2 regions of the Alteromonas sp. ABH4_453 genome follow, and region 1 is predicted to be linked to the other one. Evidence: predicted binding sites of a transcription regulator. Region 1 holds the regulator's gene; the other holds the start of a gene.

Region 1 (12,272 bases):
GCCTTGCCATTGGCATTTTGGTCATGCAAGACGTTTTTGCTGTGATCTTCCTTGTTGCAGCAACTGGAAAGCTCCCCTCGGTGTGGGCGCTTGCGTTGTTGGCCTTATTCCCAGCAATGCCAATCATAAACAAAATGATTAATAAGTCGGGCCACGGTGAACTGCTTCCGCTTACTGGCTTTATCCTCGCCTTAGGTGGCTATCACTTGTTTGAGCTGGTTAACATTAAAGGCGATCTTGGGGCACTAATCTTTGGAATCATGTTAGCGCAACACGAAAAGGCTTCGGAGCTAGCGAAGTCGCTGCTTAGTTTTAAGGATCTCTTATTAATCGGCTTCTTCCTTACTATCGGTCTTACCGCCCTTCCCGATCTCAGTATGATTGTCCTAGCTATCGTGTTCTGCTTATTTATACCGTTAAAAGCAGCTCTCTTTTTCGGCTTATTTGCGTCACTTCGCCTTCGCGGTCGCACGGCTTACTTGAGCAGCTTGGTGCTTTCAAATTATAGTGAATTTGGGCTTATTGTTGGTGCGCTAGCCGTTTCATTAGGTTTATTGGCAAACTCTTGGTTAGTGGTCATTGCGTTAGCCGTATCTATTTCATTCGTTATTACCAGTGTGCTCTATCGCAATTCACATTCTCAATATCACAATCATAAACACACTATTAAACGTTTTGAGAAAAACGAGCGCTTAAAAGAAGATATTTACCCTACTCTTCACAACGCGGAATTTTTGGTATTGGGAATGGGTCGTGTTGGTCGCGGTGCTTTCAACGCTCTGTCTAAGTTGAGCGATGTCAACGTTTGGGGAATGGATGCTGACCGTCTGAAAGTAAAAGAAATGTCTGATGAAGGGTTAAACGTAATATGCGGTGATGGTGAAGACGTCGATTTGTGGGATAATTTAGATATTAAACAAGTGCAGCTTGTTTTACTTGCGTTACCTTCTATACAAGACTCAATCAACATCACACGTCAGCTAAAAAACGCGGGCTATGTTGGAAAAGTTGCAGCCATTGCACGCTATGAAGATGAAGTGTCATATTTATTGGAAAACGGTGTTGATAAAGTCTTCAACTTCTTTACCGAGGCAGGGCTTGGTTTTGCTGAAGAAAGTCTTGCTTATGCGCATGCACAACAGTAATGCTGTTCTAAATGCGAACAATGGATGAATTGAGAAACGTTATCGTTTGTAAATGACTGTTTTGCAAAGGTTTTTTGACATACAGTCAAATTTAGACTAAACTTGATACAAATACGTTAATAGGGTTTACACAATGCAAGGTGATAAACAAGTTGTTGCAAAATTGAACGAAGTACTGACAAGTGAACTTACTTCGATAAATCAATACTTTCTGCACGCTCGTATGTTCAAAAACTGGGGTTTTTCTGAGCTCAACGAAAAGAATTATAAAAAGTCTATCAAGGACATGAAGCAAGCGGACGATCTTATCGAGCGCATTTTATTCCTTGAGGGCCTTCCTAATCTTCAAGCGTTAGGTAAACTTTATATCGGTGAAGATACCGTTGAAATGCTGTCATGTGATGCGCGTTTTCAAAAAGAACAGCTTCCACTACTTCGTGAAGCTATCGCGCTATGTGAAGAAAAGCAGGATTATGTTTCTCGTGATTTGCTTGAAGACCTTCTTGAATACGAAGAAGAGCACCTAGACTGGATTGAAACGCAAGAATACCAAATTGATGCTATGGGTATAGAAAACTACCTACAAGCGCAAGTAATGGGAGATGACTAATGAAAGGTAACCAAGCAATCATCAATGGCTTAAACGAACTACTCTCTTATGAGTTAGCCGCCATGGATCAGTATTTCATTCACTCTCAGATGTATCTTGATTGGGGTTTGAATAAGCTTTACGAACGCATCGATCATGAATTTGATGACGAGCGTGGACATGCAACTAAGTTAATTGAACGCATGCTGTTTTTAGAAGGTACGCCTGACATGACGAAGCGCACAGGCTTCAAAGTGGGTAAAGATGTACCTGAGATGCTAGAAAGCGATTTACGTGTTGAATATGAAGTTGATGCAAAGTTACGTGAAGTCATTGCGCTTTGTGAAACCGAGAAAGACTATGTAACTCGTGACATGCTTATTGTATTACTAGACGATACAGAGATGGATCACGCACACTGGCTAGAGCAGCAGCTTGGCCTTATTAAGCGACTAGGTATTCAAAACTACCTTCAGTCTCAAATGTAGGAAATAGCGTTCACGCTAGAGTTTACAAGTAATTAGTAAAAGGCCGCTCTTTAAATAAGAAGCGGCCTTTTTTGTTCGTTTACTCTCCCTTCTATAGAAAGTATTAAAAGTTACTGCTGCGTAACAAAATACAGATAGCTGGGGCTTTCTATATCTTTAATATTTAGACGCAACTGCCATTTCATAACTGGCTCACTACAGCTACCTAACATAAACCAACCTGACCATTTGCCTTTCCCGTCGTTATCTAACAGCACGGGAATTTTGCCCATATACATGTTAACCCCTTCAATCCATGCGCTCTCTATTTCCTCTCCCTCAGGAACTAAGAGCTTAACCGTTACTGACTCTTCTGCTTCAGGCATGGCTGAAAAAGTGGCAATTGCTAACCTGTCATCAATTAAGAATTCGCAAGTTTCATTGACAAAGTTGCAGCTGTTTCCTATTCCATTAACTACGCTCGTGTCTTTTAACACCGATGACTGGAATTTATGTGCAAGGTATACACACACGGCTACAACAATAATAGCCACTAATGGAAGTTGGGAATGTAAAATTTTTGATCGTTTATTGTTATCGTTATTTAGCATTTCTTAAATTTTGTGTATTTCTTCATTGACGGAGATCAAGCTTAGGTAGTTTATGGTATCTTTTTGTAATTAAAAACCTTATCATCCGCGTACCAACTGGCTTGGAGACAATAATTATTACTCTTTCCGAGCTCGGTGTGAAGCGTTATTCCTTAGCTGATACACGTCTCGACCGTACTATTCCGGCAGTTGGAGACCATAGTTCATTTGAAGTGGAAGATTCATTAAAATGAGTGAAATAAGCCAAGCACAACCTGACTACAATTATAAAGTAGTTAGGCAATTTACCATCATGACCATAGTCTGGGGTATCATTGGTATGGGCCTAGGGGTATTTATTGCCGCGCAATTATTTGCACCTATGCTTAACTTTGACACACCATGGCTAACATTCTCACGTTTGCGTCCGTTGCACACTAACGCCGTTATTTTTGCCTTCGGCGGCTGTGCGCTATTTGCAACGTCGTACTACATCGTTCAGCGTACCTGCCAGGTAAGACTGTTCAGTGACAAACTTGCCGCATTTACCTTCTGGGGTTGGCAAGCCGTAATCGTTTTAGCAGTTATCACCCTGCCTATGGGTTTAACCAGCTCGAAAGAATACGCTGAACTAGAATGGCCAATTGATATCCTTTTGGCACTGGTTTGGGTCGCTTATATCATTAACTTCTTCGGAACCCTAGTAATCCGTAAAGTTTCGCACATTTACGTGGCGAACTGGTTCTTAGGTGCGTTCATGTTAACTGTTGCAATTCTTCATATTGGTAACAGCATGGCTATTCCGGTGTCTTTCACTAAATCGTATTCACTGTACGCAGGCGCAGTAGACGCTATGATGCAGTGGTGGTACGGCCACAACGCGGTAGGCTTTTTCCTAACTGCGGGCTTCCTTGGTATGATGTACTACTTCGTACCTAAGCAAGCTGGTCGCCCGGTTTATTCATACAGACTTTCAATTGTTCACTTTTGGGCACTTATCTCTCTGTATATCTGGGCCGGTCCTCACCACCTTCATTACACTGCCCTACCAGACTGGACTCAGTCACTAGGTATGGTGATGTCTATTATCCTATTCGTTCCATCTTGGGGTGGTATGATTAATGGTATTATGACGCTATCTGGCGCGTGGCATAAACTTCGCACCGACCCAGTATTGCGTTTCCTTATTGTTTCATTGTCTTTCTACGGTATGTCTACCTTCGAAGGCCCAATGATGGCAATCAAGACCGTTAATGCACTGTCTCACTACACTGACTGGACAATTGGTCATGTACACTCTGGTGCTCTAGGTTGGGTTGCAATGGTTTCAATTGGTTCAATTTACCACTTAATTCCAGTGCTATTCGGTCAGCGCGCTATGTATAGCACCAAGCTAGTTAACGTACACTTCTGGTTCGCAACTATCGGTGTTGTTCTATACATCGTAGCAATGTGGATGTCTGGTGTACTACAGGGTCTAATGTGGCGTGCAGTAAATGCTGACGGTACGTTAACCTATAGCTTTGTTGAGTCATTAGAAGCGTCTAAGCCTTTCTATGTGGTTCGTTTCATTGGTGGTTGTTTCGTGGTAGCAGGTATGCTTGTTATGGCATACAACACATGGAAAACCGTTCGTGCACCTAAAGGCAGTATCGCTGCAGACCCAGCGACTCAGCCGGCGTAGTAAAGGAGACGAATAATGAAAAACGCACATGAGTTAATTGAAAAGAACGTCGGTCTGTTAACGGTATTAATCCTTATCGCTATCAGCTTCGGTGCCATGGTTCAAATAACGCCGTTGATGTTTCAACAGCAAACCATGGAACCAGTAACAGGCTTACGTCCATATACCGCGCTTGAGCTTGAAGGCCGTGATATCTACATCCGTGAAGGTTGTGTAGGTTGTCACAGCCAGATGATCCGTCCATTCCGCGCTGAAACAGAGCGTTATGGTCACTACAGCGTTGCTGGCGAATCAGTATGGGAGCACCCTTTCCTTTGGGGTTCTAAGCGTACTGGTCCTGACCTAGCACGTGTTGGTGGTCGTTACAGCGACGAATGGCACCGAGTTCACCTGCTTAATCCTCGTAACGTAGTACCAGAGTCGAATATGCCAGGTTTCCCTTGGCTTGCGGAAAACACGCTTAATGGCGAGTTAACAGCTGAAAAAATGGAAGTATTCCGTGGCTTCGGCGTTCCGTATACCGACGAAGATATCGCGGGTGCGAAAGCGGCAGTACAGGGCAAAACGGAAATGCAGGCCCTTATTGCTTATCTACAATCTCTTGGCACACATTTGAAATAATATGGACCAAGGAATTGTAGGCAGCATTTTTACTGTCATCGTCTTTGTAAGCTTCATCGGTGTTGTGTGGTGGGCGTTTAGCAGCCGCAACAAGAAAAAATTCGATGAAGCTGCAAACCTAGTGTTTGCAGACGAAGAAAAAGAAAAATCAAAAGAAGATTAGCAGGAGTCTCGAACTCATGAGTATGTTTTGGACAATTTGGATTTCAGTGATAACCCTAGGGTTAATCATTGGTTGCTACTTCCTTCTTCGCTGGTGCCTTTCTAACAAGACTGGCGTAGCTGAAGGTGAGTCAATGGGCCACGAATTTGATGGTATTGAGGAGTTGAACAACCAACTTCCTCGCTGGTGGACAATTATGTTCTACATGACCATCGTTTGGGGCTTTTTATACCTAGCGCTTTATCCTGGCCTAGGTGCGTATGAAGGTATTTTGGGTTGGAAGAGCTCTAACCAAAATATTCAATCGCTAGAAGAGTCAGCTCAGGCGCGTATTGATGCTAAAGAGCAAGGCTACCTAGTAGAATATGATCGTGAACTAGATTTCGCTGCCGAGAAGTTCGATCCGATCTTCGAAGCGTATGCACAAGTTCCTGTTGAAGAACTGGCTAAAGACCCAGAAGCAAATAAAGTAGGTCAGCGTTTGTTCCTACAAAATTGCTCTCAGTGTCACGGTTCTGATGCACGTGGTCAAAATGGCGGCTTCCCTAACCTAACGGACAACGACTGGTTGTACGGTGGTTCAGGTGCGAAAATCGTTGAAACTCTTACGCTTGGTCGTAAAGCAGCTATGCCAGCATGGCTAGATGCTATGGGTGAAGACGGTATCGAAGAAGTGGTTAACTACGTACTTAGTTTAAGCGGTCGCGATGTGGACCCTCAGCTTGCAGAAGCAGGTAAAGCTCGTTTCGCAGCGTGTGCGGCTTGTCATGGTATGGACGGTAAAGGTAACCAAGCACTTGGTGCACCAAACCTTACTGACAATATCTGGCTATACGGCGGCAGCCACAGAGCGGTAACAGAAACGCTTACTTACGGTCGTAACGGTGTAATGCCTTCATTCAAGAAAACCTTGGGTGATGACAAAATTCACGTTGTTGCAGCGTATGTATACAGCCTTTCAAATGATTAATGATTTAAATCATTAAATATCTTAAAAAGCCTCGTTACTACGGGGCTTTTTTTATGAGAAAATACAGCGATATAGACAGCAATACAGAAAGTGTCGTTGCGAACACATTTTGTGCGCATTAAACCAGTGTCCCCAACACTATATTTATTGTTATTAACTGATGTAGCAATAATAAATATGTTGTTAGCGACCTTGCTAGTGAAGTAAATACGAGAAAGATTTCGATGAATAGACCCTGGTATAAAGAGTTCTGGCCCTGGTTTTTAATTGCCGTACCTATCATTACACTCATCATGGGTGGCGTGTTGTTAAACCTTGCTATTAGTACCGAAGATAGCCTGGTGGTAGACGATTACTACAAGGAAGGAAAAGCAATCAATGCCCGTCTGGACAAAGAAGCCATAGCCCGCCGCATGAATATCACCACTGATTTAACCATTGAAGATGGAAGCATAGCGCTGCAATTTCATTCGGGGATTCCTCAAGAAGGTAACGCGGTTAAATTAAGTTTCTATCACGTAACGCTAGAAGAGCGCGATGTTAGCGTTTTATTGAGTCGCGACGCTAACGGTATTTATCGCGGCTTTATTGAAGAAAACCTTGACGGTAAATGGCGCATATCGCTGACGCCGATTGATGATAGCTGGAAAATTCAAAACACGGTCTATCTGCCCCACACTGGCAAAATGAAATTCAATCCATAATGACAAAGCACGACTGTTACCATTGCGGCTTGCCTATAGCGAGTCCAGACAATGGGAAATTTACTACTGTCATTTTAGGGCAACAACGAGACATGTGTTGCCCTGGCTGCTTAGCGGTAGCTGAAGCGATCGTTAACAACGGCCTTGAAGACTATTACCAGTTTAGAACCGAACCGGCGCAAAAATCTGACGACGGTATTTTAGAAACGTTAGATAAGCTAAAAGTCTATGACGACCCTTCCCTTCAAGAAGAGTTCGTGTTTGAAGAAGGTCAGGACAAGCAGATTCAATTAACCCTTGAAGGTATTACGTGCGCTGCGTGTGGCTGGCTTATCGAAAAGCAACTGTCGAAAGTTGAAGGGATAAAGCAAGTCGCGGTGAACGTTCAAGAGCGCCGCGCTTTAGTTACTTGGTCACCGTTTCAAATAAAGCTTAGTCAAATTCTGTCTACGCTAAAACGCATTGGCTACATTGGCTCACCGTTTCATCCCGATGAGCACGAAGCCAGCTATAAACGTGAGCAAAAAACATTTCTTAAAAAGCTAGGCCTTGCAGGTATTATGACTATGCAGGTTATGATGCTGATGACAGGGCTTTACTTTGACTGGTTTGGCGCTATCGAATTAGAAACTCGACAGTACTTTTACTGGGTTGCCCTTACACTCACCACCCCGGTTGTGCTGTATTCTGGTAGCACATTCTACGTTGGTGCAGCTAAAGCGCTGAGCGCACGAACAGTTAATATGGACGTACCCGTTACGCTCGCCATATTCGGTACTTACATTGCTGGAATTCGTTCTACAGTATTAGAGCAAGGTGAAGTGTATTTCGAATCCATTTGTATGTTTATTTTTCTGCTGTTACTTAGCCGATTCTTAGAACATCGCAGTCGTCATCGCGCCGCACAGATCTCTGCCAATATGATGCAGTATGTGCCCGTATCAGCGACCAAACTAAATCCGGATGGCAGCCTAACCGAGTGTCTGGCTAAGCAGCTAAAAATTGACGACGTAGTGCTAGTGAAGCCTGGTGAAACAGTCCCCATTGATGGGGTGGTAACCGACGGCAACGCAGCGGTTGACGAATCTATGCTTACCGGCGAGTTTAACCCCGTGCGTAAGTCAAACAGTAGCCCGGTTTACGGCGGCACGGTTTGTCAAGATGGTACGCTAACCATTACGGTTACGCAGACCCTTAAAAATGCGCTGGTGAATCAAATTGTACGACTGCAAGCAAGTGCCATGGCGAGTAAACCTAAAGCAGCGCAGATAGCCGATAATTTTTCTCGCTATTTCGTTACCGCGGTATTGCTGATTTCGGCGTTAACCTATGGCTTTTGGGCGTATCAGGGTAGCGACGAGGCATTCTGGATCACCATATCGGTGCTGGTTGCAACCTGCCCTTGCGCATTAGGGTTGGCCACGCCATCAGCGTTAACCTGCGCTATGGCAAAGTTAAACAGACAAGGTATTTTACTAAAACGCGCCGATGCTTTAGAGCAAATTACCGACATCGATACCATTGCACTAGATAAAACCGGTACGCTTACACAAGGTAAATTCACTATTTCAAACGCCTGGTATGCTGACGGCGTAGATAGTGACAGCGCGTTTTCCATCGCCCGCGCTTTGGAATCACGCTCTGAACATCCGATTGCCAAAGCCTTTAGTGACGGTGTCACCTTTAGTGATGATAGAGCTAGAGAGAATACTGCCTCTAGCGGCAGTGCTGACGCTATCGATAATACGGTACACAAAGTAACTAATTTTACCGTTACGCCAGGAGGCGGTATCAGCGGTGAGATCAATGACACCTTGTTTTCTATGGGATCTGCAGCATTCTGCGTTCACGAATCACAGATAAAACTCATTGATGAATTCCCTTCAGCTAACGTGTTTCTCACGGTTAAGGGGCGCATTATGGCGGCGTATGAAGTAAAGGATTCACTAAGAGAAGATACGCAAGAAACTCTCGATATATTAGCTGCAAGCCATACCCTCGCCGTTTTAAGTGGTGATACACAGCAAAACGTTAATGCGCTTACCGCACCATTGCCAATTTTGACCGCTAAAGGTGGCCTAACACCTGAGCAAAAGTACGAAGCCGTTCAAGCTATGCAGCAATCTGGCGCGAAAGTGATGATGATGGGTGATGGTATTAACGACGCGCCCGTTCTTGCCAGCGCTGATGTGGCAATTGCAGTAGGTAATGCCACAGACGTGGCTAAAACTGCCGCCGACGTGATACTGCTTGGCGATCAGCTGCTTTCTGTACCAGAACTTATTCGAACTGCGCACCAAGTGAAGCAAAAAATAAGGCAAAATATTGGCTGGTCGGTAGGTTACAACGTTTTAATCTTACCTTTCGCCGTATCAGGCTTACTTTCACCGTGGATGGCTGTTGTTGGTATGTCGTTAAGCAGTATCATTGTGGTCACAAACTCAACGCGACTTTTGAGCAAATAGCATGAGTATTATTTACGTACTAATTCCAATCGCCATCATCATTGTTGCCGTCGCTATCGTGATATTCTTTTGGGCGGTGAAAACCAATCAATTTGAAGATTTAGATCGCCAAGGTTATAGCATACTGTTTGACGATGATCTTCCGCCAGAAGAAAAAAAGCTAGCTGAGCAACGCAAGCAACTTCAAGACAGTAAAGTAGACAAAAGCCAAGCGCCACATGGAAGGGATTAACTACTTCTCTGCGTTTCTTATCGGCTTAGCCGGCGGAGTTCACTGTGTGGGAATGTGCGGTGGAATTGTCGCTGCGCTAAGGATGGTATCGCCTAAAGGCGCTTCAGCATTACCCTATACCCTTGCCTATAACATGGGACGTATAGTGAGCTACACCATCGCCGGAGCAATAACCGGGGCACTTGGAAAAATTGCAGCAGATTATATACCTCTTGCCAACTATGCCCTTTCCCTACTTAGCGGAATCATGTTGCTTCTACTGGCGTGTTATTTAGGGAAGTGGTGGACTGGCTTAACGGTGCTGGAAAATGCGGGTAAAGGCCTATTTTCTAAAGTCCAGCCGCTTTCAAAGCGCTTTTTGCCATTTAAGACCCCATTCAGTGCGTTACCTTATGGTTTTATTTGGGGTTGGCTTCCTTGCGGTTTGGTGTATTCCACACTTACCTGGTCTCTCGCGGCGGGTAATGCGCTAGAAGGCGCTGGTATTATGTTCTTCTTCGGTTTGGGTACATTACCCACCTTGCTCGCCGCAAGCGCTGGTAGCCAATATATTGTTCGAAGTTTTCAACATAACCATTTTAGACAAATTATTGCAGTAATAATGGCCATATATGCCGCTTATCTTATCCATGGCGCAATCGTTTAAAAATGGGTGTATCATTGTCGAGTATTCTTTTATAGAGCGTGCATTATGAGCAAAGGAAGCCAATTTTCTATTCACTGTCAAAACTGTAGTTTCAGTCACCTGTGTTTACCGGTGGCGTTAAACAAAACAGAAATCGAATCTCTTGACGATATTATTGAACGCAAGAAGCCGCTTCATAAAGGTGACACACTGATTCAAACTGGTGATAAATTCCGTTCTTTATTTGCAGTAAGAACCGGTTCATTTAAATCATTTGTGACTAATACCGAAGGTGAAGAACAGATTACCGGTTTCCACTTTCCTGGTGACATTATCGGTTTCGATGCATTAAGAGAGAACAAACACCAAAGCTATACCTCTGCGTTAGAAACTGCCATGGTGTGTGAGCTTCCCTACGAGACCCTCGACGAAATGTCAGTGCAATTTCCTAAGCTGCGCCACCAAATCATGAGCTTCATGAGCGCTGAAATAAAACAAGATCACGACATGATCATGCTTTTAAACAAGCGAACCGCAGAAGAGCGTTTATTGTATTTTATATCACATCTTTCTCAGCGCTTTGAAGAGCGTGGCTTTTCCCATAGAGAATTCCACTTAACCATGACGCGCAACGAAATTGGAAACTATTTAGGGTTAACGATTGAAACGATTAGTCGTCTGTTAAGCCGTTTTCAAAAAGACAACATCATAAAAGTAGACGGCAAGCTTATTACTATTTTGGATTTCGATAGACTAAACACCAAACTAGCGGCGCTTAACGGCCCAAGCGTTGTCTGCGGTTAGTCCTTTTTAAGTGTTAAATATGGCGCGCACTAAGCGCGCTTTTTTGTGACCTGTGTTAGCCACCTATCTAACCTTTCAGCACCACGCCGGTTGCGCCTTATTTTATTCAAATCACTAAATTCACTCATGGTCGGCTCGTAAAATTCTTGATCTAAAACAACTTACGTTTTTCCCAATGTCGTTTATAGTTAGTATTAGAAAGCTTCGATTTCGACAGCCACTACTAAATTTCGTAGTTAGGGGGACGTTATGATTGAGTGTAAACGAATTCTGGCCGTGGTAGATGCCGAGCGCGATAACCAACCTGCACTAAGCCGTGCTTATGAACTCGCTTCAAAAACAGGCGCTTCAGTTACCGCCATGATGGTGGTATACGACTTATCTTATGATATGACGACCATGCTTAGCCCCGATGAGCGCGCGTCAATGCGCGATGCAGTCACAAAGGAGCATGCAAAATGGCTTGCCACCCACTTAAGAGAACAAGGATTCACTGAAACTGATATCGTTGTAGAATGGAATAATCGCGCGTATGAATCGATTATTTACTACACCCTAAACAATCAGATAGATTTAGTAGTAAAGGCAACCAAAAAGCACGACGATCTTGCTTCTGTTATTTTCACTCCCACCGACTGGCACTTAATGCGTAAATGCCCTCGCCCAGTGTTGCTCGTTAAAGAGCACGACTGGCCAGAAGGCGGAGAGATTATTGCTGCAGTAAACGTAGGCAGTGAAGACGATGAACATGCCGCACTAAACGATAAGCTCACCCTTATTGCTAACGACTACGCCTCTTTATTGAAAGGCAGCGTAAATTTAGTCAACAGTTACCCTTCTACTCCACTTAATATCGCGATAGAAGTACCTGAATTCGACCCCGACACCTATCATGACGCGGTAAAAAGCCATCATTTGAAAGAAATGCGCAGCCACGCACTAAAATACAGTATTCCAGAAGACAAATGTGTAGTGAAAGAAGGCTTGCCTGAAAAAGTTATCCCGCAAGTGGCAAAAACACTGGATGCAGAACTGGTTGTTATTGGTACCGTTGGCCGTGTGGGCATTTCAGCGGCCCTAATTGGTAACACTGCAGAACACGTGATCGACGAACTCAATTGCGATGTGCTTGCTATTAAGCCAGATGGATTTGTGTCGCCGTTGTCGGTGTAATCTTTTCATCAGTACCTCATAGCCCGTGTTTGCCGTTACT
Region 2 (12,272 bases), on a different contig from region 1:
TTAAAGACAACATCATTACTAAAACGCTTTAGAACGGTGGGCGCGAGCGTTTGTGCTGCACTTGTCGTGTCTGTAGCAACATTTTCAACATCTGTTTCAGCACAAGCGCCCGCAGTAGGATGGCCAGAGAAAGAAGAACTGAAGTTTGGTTTTATTAAACTGACAGATATGGCGCCGCTTGCTGTGGCGTATGAGAAAGGCTTTTTCGAAGATGAAGGGCTTTACGTCACATTAGAAGCGCAAGCTAACTGGAAAGTGCTGCTAGATCGGGTTATTGATGGTCAGCTAGATGGCGCTCACATGCTTGCAGGTCAGCCCCTTGGCGCGACTATTGGTTTTGGTACGGAATCTCATGTAGTTACTGCGTTTAGCATGGATCTAAACGGCAATGGTATTACTGTATCAAACGAGATTTGGGAGAAAATGAAGGCGCACATTCCACAGGAAGATGGCAAGCCTGTACACCCAATCAAAGCTGATTATCTTAAACCGGTGGTTGATGAATACCGCAACGCCGGAAAACCTTTCAATATGGGTATGGTATTTCCTGTATCTACCCACAACTACGAGCTGCGTTATTGGCTAGCAGCCGGTGGCATTCACCCAGGTTATTACGCCCCTCACAAAGGTGATACTGCAGGCCAAATCGATGCACAAGCGCTATTGTCTGTAACGCCACCACCACAAATGCCAGCGACAATGGAAGCGGGCACTATTTATGGATACTGCGTAGGTGAGCCATGGAACCAGCAAGCGGTATTTAAAGGTATCGGTGTACCTGTAATTACCGATTATGAGATCTGGAAAAACAACCCTGAAAAAGTGTTTGGCGTAAGCCAAGGTTGGGCTGACAAGTATCCAAATACTCACATACGCGTGGTGAAAGCATTAATTCGTGCAGCAATGTGGTTGGATGAAAACGACAATGCTAACCGTCCTGAAGCAGTAAAGATTCTTGCTAAAAGCAACTACGTTGGTGCAGACGAAGACGTACTGGCTAACAGCATGACGGGCACCTTCGAATACGAAAAAGGCGACAAGCGTGACGTGCCAGACTTCAATGTGTTCTTCCGCTACAACGCTACTTACCCGTACTACAGTGATGCAATTTGGTATCTCACACAAATGCGCCGCTGGGGACAAATTTCAGAAGCTAAGTCTGACGATTGGTACAAAGAAACGGCCAAAAAAGTCTACAAGCCAGAAGTTTATGCCCAGGCTGCGAAAGCGCTTATCGCTGAGGGTAAAGCGAAGGCTTCTGATTTCCCTGAGTTTGGAACGGAAACAGGTTATAAGCCGCCTCAGAGCGAGTTTATTGATGGCGTAACGTTTGATGGAAGCAAGCCTAACGCTTACTTAGAGCAATTTGATATTGGTCTTAAAGGCGACACTGTTCTGTAAGTGTCTCGTAAAGTAGCCCCGTCCACCCTAAGGTGAAGGCGGGGCATTCAAAGCGCAATAGCGCACATTAAGTATCAGGAGCAAGCAATGAGCAAGATGACAACCATTCTTCGCCTTCCATCATCGCCGTCAAACGCAAACACTTTATTGAGTCGTTTTTATCAATCCACGCCTGCGTTGTTGCTGCCTGTAATCGGCTTGCTGATGTTTCTGGCCATCTGGAATGGCGTTGCAAAAAGTATCGATACATCGTTAGGGCAATTCCCAGGCCCAGCACAAGTTTTTGAACAAGCAGGGGCTTTAATTGACGAGCATATTGCCCAGCGTGAAAAGGCAGATGCCTTCTATCAACGCCAAGAAGAACGAAATGCAGCGCGTGTGGCGCAAGACCCTACTTATGAGCCAAAGATACGAGACTTTACCGGTGCACCTACTTTCTTCGATCAAATTTGGACTAGCCTTTACACGGTTATGGTTGGATTTTTTATTGCATCAGTAGTCGCAGTCCCATTGGGAATTTTGTGTGGTTTAAGCAAATCAGCATACACGGCCATAAACCCACTTATTCAGTTATTCAAGCCCGTTTCGCCACTAGCCTGGTTGCCACTAGTTACTATGGTAGTGAGTGCGCTTTATGTCAGTGAAGACCCGGCGTTTTCAAAGTCGTTTGTGACTTCTGCCTTCACGGTCTCGCTTTGCTGCCTATGGCCAACTCTTATTAACACAGCGGTAGGGGTGTCAAACATTGAAAAAGATCTTATTAACGTGAGCAAAGTGCTGCGTCTTACGCCTTTTGCGCACCTTACGAAAATAGTACTGCCATCTTCAATTCCAATGATTTTCACTGGGCTTCGATTATCGCTTGGTATTGGTTGGATGGTACTCATAGCAGCGGAAATGCTTGCCCAAAACCCAGGGTTAGGAAAGTTTGTTTGGGATGAGTTTCAAAACGGTAGTTCAGAATCCTTAGCCCGAATCATGGTGGCAGTATTAACTATTGGTGTCATCGGCTTTGTACTGGACCGTTTAATGTTATCAATTCAGCGCGCGGTAAGCTGGGATAAGTCGAGCGTATTACGCTAATTTTGAGGAGAAATTTATGCACACTAAACACTTAGAGTTAGAGCAGGTAGGTATCGACTTCCCCACTCCAAAGGGCCCCTTTACTGCGCTTCAAGATGTAAATCTAAAAATTAGTAAAGGCGAATTCGTATCACTAATTGGTCACTCTGGCTGCGGAAAATCGACAGTGCTGAATATTATCGCGGGTTTACACCAAGCGACTTCTGGAGGCGTAATATTAGATGGCTCTGAAGTAAAGCAGCCTGGACCAGAGCGCGCTGTAGTATTTCAAAATCACTCGTTATTGCCTTGGCTTACGGTATATAAGAACGTTGAGTTGGCGGTTAAATCCACCATGCGGGGCAAGAGTAAAGGCGAGATGCGCGAATGGATCATGCACAACTTAGAGCTGGTACACATGACCCACGCACTCGATAAGCTACCTAGTGAGATCTCCGGGGGTATGAAACAACGTGTAGGTATTGCGCGCGCGCTGGCAATGGAACCTAAAGTGCTATTGATGGACGAACCGTTCGGGGCGCTTGACGCATTAACTCGTGCACACCTTCAAGACTCTTTAATGGAAATTCATGCTGATTTGGGTAACACCGTCATCATGATTACCCATGACGTGGATGAAGCGGTATTGCTATCTGATCGCATCGTAATGATGAACAATGGGCCCGCCGCCACCATTGGTGAAATTCTAGATATTGAGTTGCCTCGCCCGCGTGATCGATTAGCACTTGCCGACAACAAACAATATAACCACTACCGACATGAGGTATTAACCTTCCTTTACGACAAACAGAAGAAGGTTGAAACCGTTACTTCCAGAACTAACAACGCAACATCAAAACCCAGCGGGGTGACATCTGAAAAAAAAGATATTAAAAAATCAGATGCTGCCTAGCACTATCGGCATCTGATAAGGGCGGTAGTTGTACCGCTCACAATTCATAACTCTTACATTTCAACCGGCATTTTAATGCTGGCTGGGTAAGTATTGACTAATAAAAAGCTAAAATCAAAATCGATAGGGAACACGCATGAACACGTTTAAAAAACTGAGCATTAATATGTTAGCTGCCTCTGTTATAGCAGTACTAGGCAGCAGCGCGATGGCTGCGGATATTCACACAGCGCTAAGCGACTCAAAGGCATGGGCAGACCTAAACTTGCGTTATGAGGCCGTAGATCAAGACAACGCGCTAGAAGATGCAAGCGCGCTAACGTTACGTACACGTTTAGGCTTTAGCTCGGGAAGTGTTAATGGTTTCTCATTTACCGCTGAGGTTGAAGACAGCCGCATTGTAATGGGGCAAGATGAGTTTACCGTAGGGCCTACTGGCTTCAATGTGGGTGAATACTCGGTTATTGCTGACCCTGAAACGACCGAAGTTGACCAAGCCTTTATTCAATACAAAACAGATGGTTTTACCGCCAAGGTTGGTCGCCAAGTTATTACGCTAGATGACCACAGATTTGTTGGTCACGTTGGTTGGAGACAGGACCGCCAGACCTTTGATGCCGTAAGCGCAAAATATGCGGCAACTGACAATCTAGAGCTTTTCTATAGCTATTTATATAAACGTAACCGTATTTTCGCCGAAGCCGCTGATTTAGATTCAAAAGATCATATCCTTCACGCTACTTATAAGTCGAAAATCGGTAAGTTTGTGGCCTACGCGTATTTATTAGAAGTAGATAATGATACAGACAATACACTGGATACGTATGGCGTAAGCTATGATGGAAAGATGAAAGGTGACAGCATAAATTGGGCTTATGGCGCTGAGTTTGCTACGCAATCGAGCGAAGCTGGCGCAGGAGAGGCAGCCACTGATTTCGACGCGTCTTACCTAAATGCCTATCTAGCCGCAACCTTCTCTGGTGTAACCGCTGAAGTCGATTATGAAGTACTAGGTTCAGATGATGGACTGTACGGGTTTGCTACACCTCTTGCTACTATGCACAAGTTCAACGGTTGGACCGATCAGTTTTTGGGGACACCAGCACAAGGCTTACAAGACCTGAAGTTTTCACTTTCTGGCGGCCTAGCCGGTGGTAAGTGGCTTTTGGCATATCATGATTTCAGCGCTGACGACAGCAGCAATGGTGTTGATGATTTAGGTAGCGAAGTTAATGTTCAATACACCAAAAAATTTGCGGGTAAGTACAATTTCGGTATCAAGTACGGTACCTACGACGCGGGCGATATAAAAGTAGACACTAATCGCTTTTGGATGTGGATTGGTACACGTTTTTAATTGCTATGCGAATTAACTCTCAGACCTAACCTAGCGTTATAGCTTCACGAAACTAGATTGGCTAAGTCGTTATTGACTTAGCCAGTCTTTTTCAACGGCAATATCTAGCTGTTGAGTAACATAGTCCCACAGTGCTGGCGCACAAGATTTTAAATGTGCATTTCGCGCTTCAATTTTCTCTCTTGCGATACCGTGACGCTTCCAGCTTCCTCCATTGTCTTTCATATTTTGAAATACAGGAAGTACTCGGTCCATGGCTTTAGCAAATTCTGCATCGGCAGTTTCTGCTGCTTCAAACTCAAGCCATAAATTGAGCAATTCGCTATCGAGTGGACTTGGTAATAAACCAAAAATGCGCTTTGCGGCCGCAATTTCCTTTTCAGCTTGCGCATCGTGATCGCTCTGCTCGTTAAATGCAAACATATCGCCAGCGTCAATCTCCACGATATCGTGAATAAGGATCATGCGAATAACTCGCGTGATATCAATTGGCTTGGCTGCATATTCACTTAACATGTTTGCCATTAATGCGACATGCCAGCTGTGCTCGGCGGAGTTTTCCTGACGGTAGTCATCACTTGGAAGCGTAATCTGGCGCTTCACCGCTTTAAGTTGATCGAGTTCACAGATGAATTCGGCAAAATCACTAACAGCATGCATGTCAAAAGGCTCTTGGGCGTAAAAATGGGCGCCTTGGCGCCCATTCAATTATTGAGGGTAAAATGTGAAGTGTAATTGATAAGAAGCAATTACTTCTGTTCTGATAACCACACGATAAGGTCAGCGATGTCATCAAAGGTCATATCAGAGGTAAACGTTGGCTGATATTTACCGTTGATAATAAAGCTAGGCACACCAGTTAGGTGTTCACGGTACTCATCGATTTGCTGTTGGTTTTTGCGAACCATGCTGTTTACGCCAAAGCTCTTCGCCATTTTATCAAACTCTGCACCGTCTACGCCGTTAACTACGAAGATGTTGCGAAGGTCTTTCAGGCCTGTGATAGACGCACGCTGTTTATGAATATAGTTGAAGATAGCGCCGTTCATTGCATCTTCTTGCTTCATTGCACGTGCAATAAGCATAGCTTTGGTAGCATCGTCCTGAACTTCTGGGCCGGTAAAGCGCATAAAGTTTACGTGTACTTTGTTGAACTTAGTACCGTCGCTTTTCTTTTCTTTAATTTGTGCAACGATTGGTTCAAATTGGAAGCAGTGGGGGCACCAAAATGAGAAGTACTCAGTAATTACGGGTTTATCTGTGGCTTCTTTATCAAGCACTTTATAGTGCGTGCCTTCTTTCCATTTAGACGCCGGCTCTTGAGCACAAGCTGTTAATGGCAAAAGCATTGCCATGACAAACATTACTGCAAACTTTTTCATGGATTATGATCCTGTATTAAAAAAACGATTATCAAAGTTGAGATTATCACAGCCTTATTCGCTTAACTAGGACCTGTTTCGCAACAAGGTCTTAGTACGCGATAAGGTTAACATTGGCTGCGATAGGATAAGCGATTGTCGCAGAATAAACCTCTTACTATGAATAGAATATGAATAACATTAACTGCGAAGGGGAGATCATAAGACGTGAGAAAGGGAACGATCTGACGCCTAGGTTAGCGGTAAAAGAGATGATAATAATTAGATGCAAAAACTACAGCAATACAATAGACGTGGAACTATTGAACGAAAAACGGCTACACCAAGATGTAGCCGGATAAATTGCTAGGCTAAGCCTAAATTAACTACATAGTATAGCTAACAGAAAGTAGCGCGCGACGCTCTTGACCCGCATAGCCCACAATGTCTTCATAGTCGGCATCAAATGCATTGTCGACTTTCAACGAGACCTGCCACTGACTGTCAATTTGATAACCGAAGTTAACGGTAACAAGGGTATAAGCTGAAAGCGCTAACGTTTGAGATGGCTCAGGAAATGGCGGGAAGAAAGTGTCGTAGCGACTTCCAGTGTAGGCCAGCTTAGTGTAAAAGCTGAACTTTTCTGTACCAAAGTCAGAGGTATAAGTTAACGAGCCTTGATGGCGAGCACGACGTAACTCTGTGCTTGTGATACCACTGTCAGTTTGTTCAGCGTCTAGGTAGCTGTAGGCGGCAGAAATGTCACCATAGCCACTGTCCCAGTTTAGCTCTACATCAACCCCTTCTCGTGAACTTTCACCATCGATATTATCCGCACTGAACGCACCTAAGTCAGAAACATATACAAAGCCGTTAATTTCATCTTCAAGGTCAGTAGTGTAAGCGCTGATTTGTGCAGACAGTGATTGCCAGTTTGCCTTAACGCCTACTTCCCATTCTTCACTGCTTTCGGGCTCAAGGTTAGGGTTACCTATAAAGCTCGCTGGGAAGTAACCAAAACGCTCGGTAAAAGTAGGGGTTTTAACGGCTTTACCATAGCTGGTAAAAACGGCGTAGTAATCGTTAAGTTGCCATGTGAGTCCGCCGCGATAACTTGCGGCGTTATCGAATTCACTATTGTTGTCGAACCTTGCGCTTAATGTTGCCGTTAGCGACTCGGTAAACTGACTGTTTGCTTCTGCAAATATGCTGTAGGTGTTGTCGTGTTGTTTTTGATTAGGATCGCCAAATACAATAGGGCCGCGCTGGTCAAAAAGACGCTGTAGATATTCAACGCCGCCTGCAAAATCCCAATTGTCGATGGTGTAAAAACCGGTCCAGTTTAACTCAATACGCTCACCCGTGGTGCCGCCTGTATCAGTACCCGATTCAGTATTATCGTTTTCATCCTTACGATAGTGTGCACTTAATGCCGAGCGGTAGCCTGTGTTTTCAGGGGCAAATTCCCATCTTAACTTCGCGCTAATTTGTGTGCCGTCAGTTACGTTGTCTGAATCAGCTGGCAGGCCGGTTATTACAAAGTCAGTACTATCATAGTCATTTTCATATTGAACAGTACGTAAATTCGCGATGAAGGTATGCTCGGTGGTGGCGGCATAATTAAGGTTTATGCCGGCAGTCATATTGTCATAGCCATCATCTTCGTTTCCAACGCGAGACACATTATCGCCGTCAGTTCTAATGTAGCTTGCATAGGCAGACACCCCCACATTATCGCTTTGTGAGCGCGCATTCATGCTGCCCTGCAACGTACCTTGTGTGCCAACGCCAGCAGAAAAATCTACGTAGGAAATATTGTCGGCAAACTGGCCAGATTTAGTGGTAATGCTTAATACACCACCAATTGCGCCGCTTCCCCACCTTGCACTTTGCGGACCGCGAAGTAGCTCAATGCGCACTACGTTGGCGCTAGTTAGGTGAGCAAGGTCAACCAGGCTTCCTTGGCCTACGTCGTTGGCAACAACGCCATCAATTAAAACAAGTAGATGGTTGGTTTCACCGCCGCGCACGCGCAGCTCTGTTAAGCCACCAGGACTGCCTGACTGAGACAAGCTAACGCCCGGTAGGCCGCGAATTAGTTCGGTAAGTTGAAGTGAGCCCGACGCTTTAATGTCGCTTTCAGTTAGCACCGATACTGAACCAGGAAGTTTGGTTAACGAAATAGGCAAACGCGTGCCTGTTACTGTTAAGGTTTCAATATCTTGGTCAGAAGTTTGAGCAAAGGCAGGTGTGCTTAAGCACGAAATAACTGCAGCGCTAAGGGCTGCTTTAGTAAAATGTGTACGCATGGTTTTTATGTTGTCTTTGATGCGCTCCACCCGAGCACATGATTAGGGAAAGTGCACGTTTTTGCTTAATTATGGATGTGAGCAAGCAAACGACACCATGAAGTACAGGCCGGTATCCGGGCTTACTCACCAATACCGATAAGGTAGTGGCTCTTTTGCCTTCCCATCTAGTGGCGTTTAATTGCGCTGTAGCGCGTTAACGTATAAATGACAGTGGCGCAAAGAAAAGAAAACGACAATGCGTTGAGTTTACCGTTGCGGGGGCAGCATCAGCCTTTCACTGATTTCCCGTTTAACTTTTGTCACTTAGGTTGTAATGGATAGCGACAAAAGCACCTACACAGCGCGAGTATATAGAACTTAAAAAGTGATAGCGAATACGGTTTCTTATACCTTACGCCTTTTCGAAATGCATTAAAGCACCGAAAAAGCGCTCTGTTAAGTCATGTGAAAGTTGAATCAGTAACCCAATTTGAGCGGGGGCTCTTGGAGTGCAGATAGCTGTTCTTTAAGGGCAAGTATTTGGCCTTCCCAGTATTTATCTTCAGCAAACCAAGGAAATGCCCGAGGGAACGCAGGGTCTTCCCAACGACGAGAAAGCCATGCCATGTAATGCACCATGCGCATTGCGCGAAGGGGCTCAATAAGTGGCAACTGTGCAGTGTCAAACGGGTGAAACTCTTCGTATGCTTCAACCAAAGTATCGAGCTGCAAAAGCTGTTGTTGGCGGTCGCCGCTTAGCATCATCCACAAATCTTGGATAGCAGGGCCCATGCGGCAATCATCTAAATCAACGAAGGTCGGACCGTCGCGCCACAGTATATTGCCTGGGTGGCAGTCACCGTGAAGTCGAATACTAGATGTTGGCTTATACGCTTTTTTCGTGGCATCAATAACGGGGTTAAGTATGGCAAAAAATGCTGTCTTTAAATGCTCTGGCAAAAGTGTACTTTGCGTAAGCACCTGCTTCGGTTCATCGAGGTAACTTTCAATATCAATCGAGGGGCGATGTGCAAACCCTTTAGCATGGGCCACGCGGTGAATACGGCCAATGAAACGCCCCATCCATTCGAGTTGATCAAGGTTGTCATTTTCGAATTGCCTGCCGCCTACCGAAGGAAATAACGCAAATCGATAGTCAGTTTCGGCCACGGTGTGGTGATGCAGCGTGCTGCCATTGAGAGAAATGGGCGCAGCCAATGGAATTTCGTTATCGATTAGCTCTGCAGCAAACGCGTGTTCTTCAAGAATTTGAGCGTCGGTCCATCGACCTGGGCGATAGAATTTTGCTACATAGCGCTGACCGTCTTCAGCCAAAAACTGATAGACGCGGTTTTCATAACTATTTAGTGCTAGCAAACCGCTTTGAAGAAAAATGCCCTGACTTTCCAGGGCATCTAATATGGTGTCTGGGCTAAGCCCAGAGAATGAAAAATCTGTCATCGATAAAGGAACTTAGTTGGCTCATCAACAGTAACCGTTTCCCCATCAATTGTGGTGGTTACACTGATAAAAATATCGGTAACCGTATCTTCCAGATTATAGGCGTCAGTTGCAACTGAAATTGGCGTGCTATACACCGCACCGCCTTCAACTGTTACAGTTTGCTCACCTATATACTCGTAGTCAGGCAGACCTTTTACAGCAATAGAGTAGGTTTGGGTTTGCTGTGTTTTGTTAAGTACTTTTATTGTATAGACGTTCTCAATTAGCCCTTCATTCGTTTCGCGGTATAGGGAATTTCTATCGCGGATAATGTCGACTTCGGTGGGGCTGCGCATCCAAATATTAGCGAATAGCAAGCCGGTCATAACAACAAGTACGACAAAATACCCAATTAATTTAGGGCGCAATATATGAGTTTTACCGCCAGCAAGTTCTTCTTCCGAGGTAAAGCTTATCAGGCCTTTGGGATAGCCCATCTTGTCCATAACGCCGTTACAGGCATCAACACAAGCACCGCAGTTGATGCATTCGTATTGAAGGCCGTTGCGAATATCGATACCGGTAGGGCAGACTTGAACACATAAATTACAGTCAATGCAGTCACCTAAGCCTTTTTCCTGCACCTGTTCGTGACTGAGCTTTCGAGGGCGTGGGCCGCGCTGTTCGCCGCGTTTTGCATCGTACGATACGGTGAACGTATCTTTGTCGAACATGGCTGACTGGAAACGTGCATAAGGACAAATGTGCGTGCACATAATTTCACGCATATAGCCTGCATTACCGTAGGTACAAACTGCAAAAAAAATAACAGAGAATCCTGCCCAGAAACTGGTATTTAATGTTACAAAATCAACAAACAGTTCATCAATTGGCGTGAAGTAGCCAACAAAAGTTAAAGCAGTGAGCAGTGCTACTAATACCCAAGCGGTATGTTTCGCCGTTTTACGCAAAAACTTATCTGCATCCATTTTACGCGCATCTAGCGCTATACGTTTATTGCGCGGGCCTTCGAACTTCTCTTCGAACCAAGTATAAATGTATACCCAAGTTGTTTGAGGGCACATAAATCCGCACCACACACGACCAGCGAAAGTGGTGACAAAGAATAGTGCAAAGGCGGAAACAATGAATATATAGGCCAGTAAAGTGAGGTCTTGAGGCCATAAGGTTAGTGAGAATATAGTAAATCGCTGCTCGCCAATATCAAGCAGCACGGCTTGGTGGCCGTTGTACTGAATCCACGGAATGATGGCGAAAAGACCCAAAAAGAAGAGGCCAAACATGCGTCTAAAGGTCTCTAAAGGGCCTTGTACTGCTCGCACATAAATACGACTACGAGAATCGTGGCGTTTTCCCTCAGGTGTGCCCTTGGGTTTATGTACTTTTACCGGCGTGACGGTCTTTACCGGTATTTGTTCATTCATAACTTAACCTTATGTGACGTAACAAACTGCCTGTGCAGTATAACTGCGTTCAACACGTCATATTTAATATAGATCAATAATGCGACGTATGGTCTACCTTTTTAAAGTTTCAGTCAATACTGAAACTTCAGAAGGTTTTCCATTCATTTGGTTTTAACGAGGTGTAATAGAGTTTTGATGTAAAACTTTACAAACAGCTGTTGCAAGCTAACTTACAAAATGTCAGATATAAATGTCATATTCGCGGCAATTTAAGTTGCGAGCAATCAGTCGTTCAACGTGAATTGAGACTTTTAAGGTTTGTAGATCAAAGCCTAACCGTCCCTATATATACCAGCGTATAGATTACTGTATTTATTCACAATCAGTTATCGAACTACTATTAACGCCAATATTATGGTTATTTAGCGCCCAAATCATGTACAGTGGACGTTGTTATAATGTAATTTGGCAAAAAAATTGAGGGCATATTGTGTCTCAATCCGCCCCATTTGGGTGCTATTTGTTGTGAACGTTCGCCGAAATTAGCTGAGAAGTCATGTTTAGGTTCTTTATTATCGCTGCTGAAATTATTGTTTTAATAATTGTGCTGCGATCTCCTTTTGTTCAGTATCTCTTTGAAGATATTCAAAACTCTGTTTCCGACTGGCTGGTGTCTATCGCCACTCTTCCAGAGCGCAAAGAACTGCAAAGTTTACAAGATAGAATAAATATACAGCTTAGCCCTTTAAAGCCATACCAGCAGAGTTACGTTAAACAAATCACAGCCGATAGCGCTAGCGTGAAACGTTTCCACCACACCTATTGTGAGAATGACGATATAAACCCAAATTTTACGGGAACTAAACGCGCTAAGTTATGCCTAATCATTAAGCAGTCGCCAGTTATGCAAGTTGCACAATGACATGAGCCTTTTTGTAGGAAATATGCTGCGTTAATAGCGCTAAATTAATTTCTCTCGTCACGCTTGCTAACCCGAAGTTAAATCGACTGAATTTA

What was found. Region 1 encodes FNR, which switches genes on or off when oxygen is low (the NO sensors DNR and NnrR bind a similar motif). Its sites were predicted from a motif close to TTGATCTAGATCAA; they were not measured.
Region 2: a site for FNR is predicted at 11,337-11,350, ahead of ccoG (cytochrome c oxidase accessory protein CcoG). Genes of this name have one in related genera too.

The regions. Positions count from the first base shown of each region.
Region 1 covers NZ_JBSWXP010000008.1:28,932-41,203, reverse strand. The annotation lists gene ACXAGV_RS15955 (cation:proton antiporter domain-containing protein) at 1-1,145, shown strand, start outside; gene bfr (bacterioferritin) at 1,279-1,755, shown strand; gene bfr (bacterioferritin) at 1,755-2,222, shown strand; gene ACXAGV_RS15940 (hypothetical protein) at 2,333-2,812, opposite strand; gene ccoN (cytochrome-c oxidase, cbb3-type subunit I) at 3,042-4,475, shown strand; gene ccoO (cytochrome-c oxidase, cbb3-type subunit II) at 4,491-5,096, shown strand; gene ACXAGV_RS15925 (cbb3-type cytochrome oxidase subunit 3) at 5,098-5,259, shown strand; gene ccoP (cytochrome-c oxidase, cbb3-type subunit III) at 5,276-6,229, shown strand; gene ACXAGV_RS15915 (FixH family protein) at 6,454-6,933, shown strand; gene ACXAGV_RS15910 (heavy metal translocating P-type ATPase) at 6,933-9,398, shown strand; gene ccoS (cbb3-type cytochrome oxidase assembly protein CcoS) at 9,400-9,630, shown strand; gene ACXAGV_RS15900 (sulfite exporter TauE/SafE family protein) at 9,617-10,276, shown strand; gene fnr (fumarate/nitrate reduction transcriptional regulator Fnr) at 10,322-11,059, shown strand; gene uspE (universal stress protein UspE) at 11,309-12,232, shown strand.
Region 2 covers NZ_JBSWXP010000004.1:118,220-130,491, forward strand. The annotation lists gene ACXAGV_RS09285 (CmpA/NrtA family ABC transporter substrate-binding protein) at 1-1,401, shown strand, start outside; gene ACXAGV_RS09290 (ABC transporter permease) at 1,489-2,484, shown strand; gene ACXAGV_RS09295 (ABC transporter ATP-binding protein) at 2,501-3,376, shown strand; gene ACXAGV_RS09300 (alginate export family protein) at 3,513-4,733, shown strand; gene ACXAGV_RS09305 (HD domain-containing protein) at 4,803-5,393, opposite strand; gene ACXAGV_RS09310 (thiol:disulfide interchange protein DsbA/DsbL) at 5,483-6,115, opposite strand; gene ACXAGV_RS09315 (TonB-dependent receptor plug domain-containing protein) at 6,481-8,403, opposite strand; cobalamin riboswitch at 8,494-8,758, opposite strand; gene ACXAGV_RS09320 (serine/threonine protein kinase) at 8,863-9,846, opposite strand; gene ccoG (cytochrome c oxidase accessory protein CcoG) at 9,843-11,273, opposite strand; gene ACXAGV_RS09330 (hypothetical protein) at 11,812-12,177, shown strand.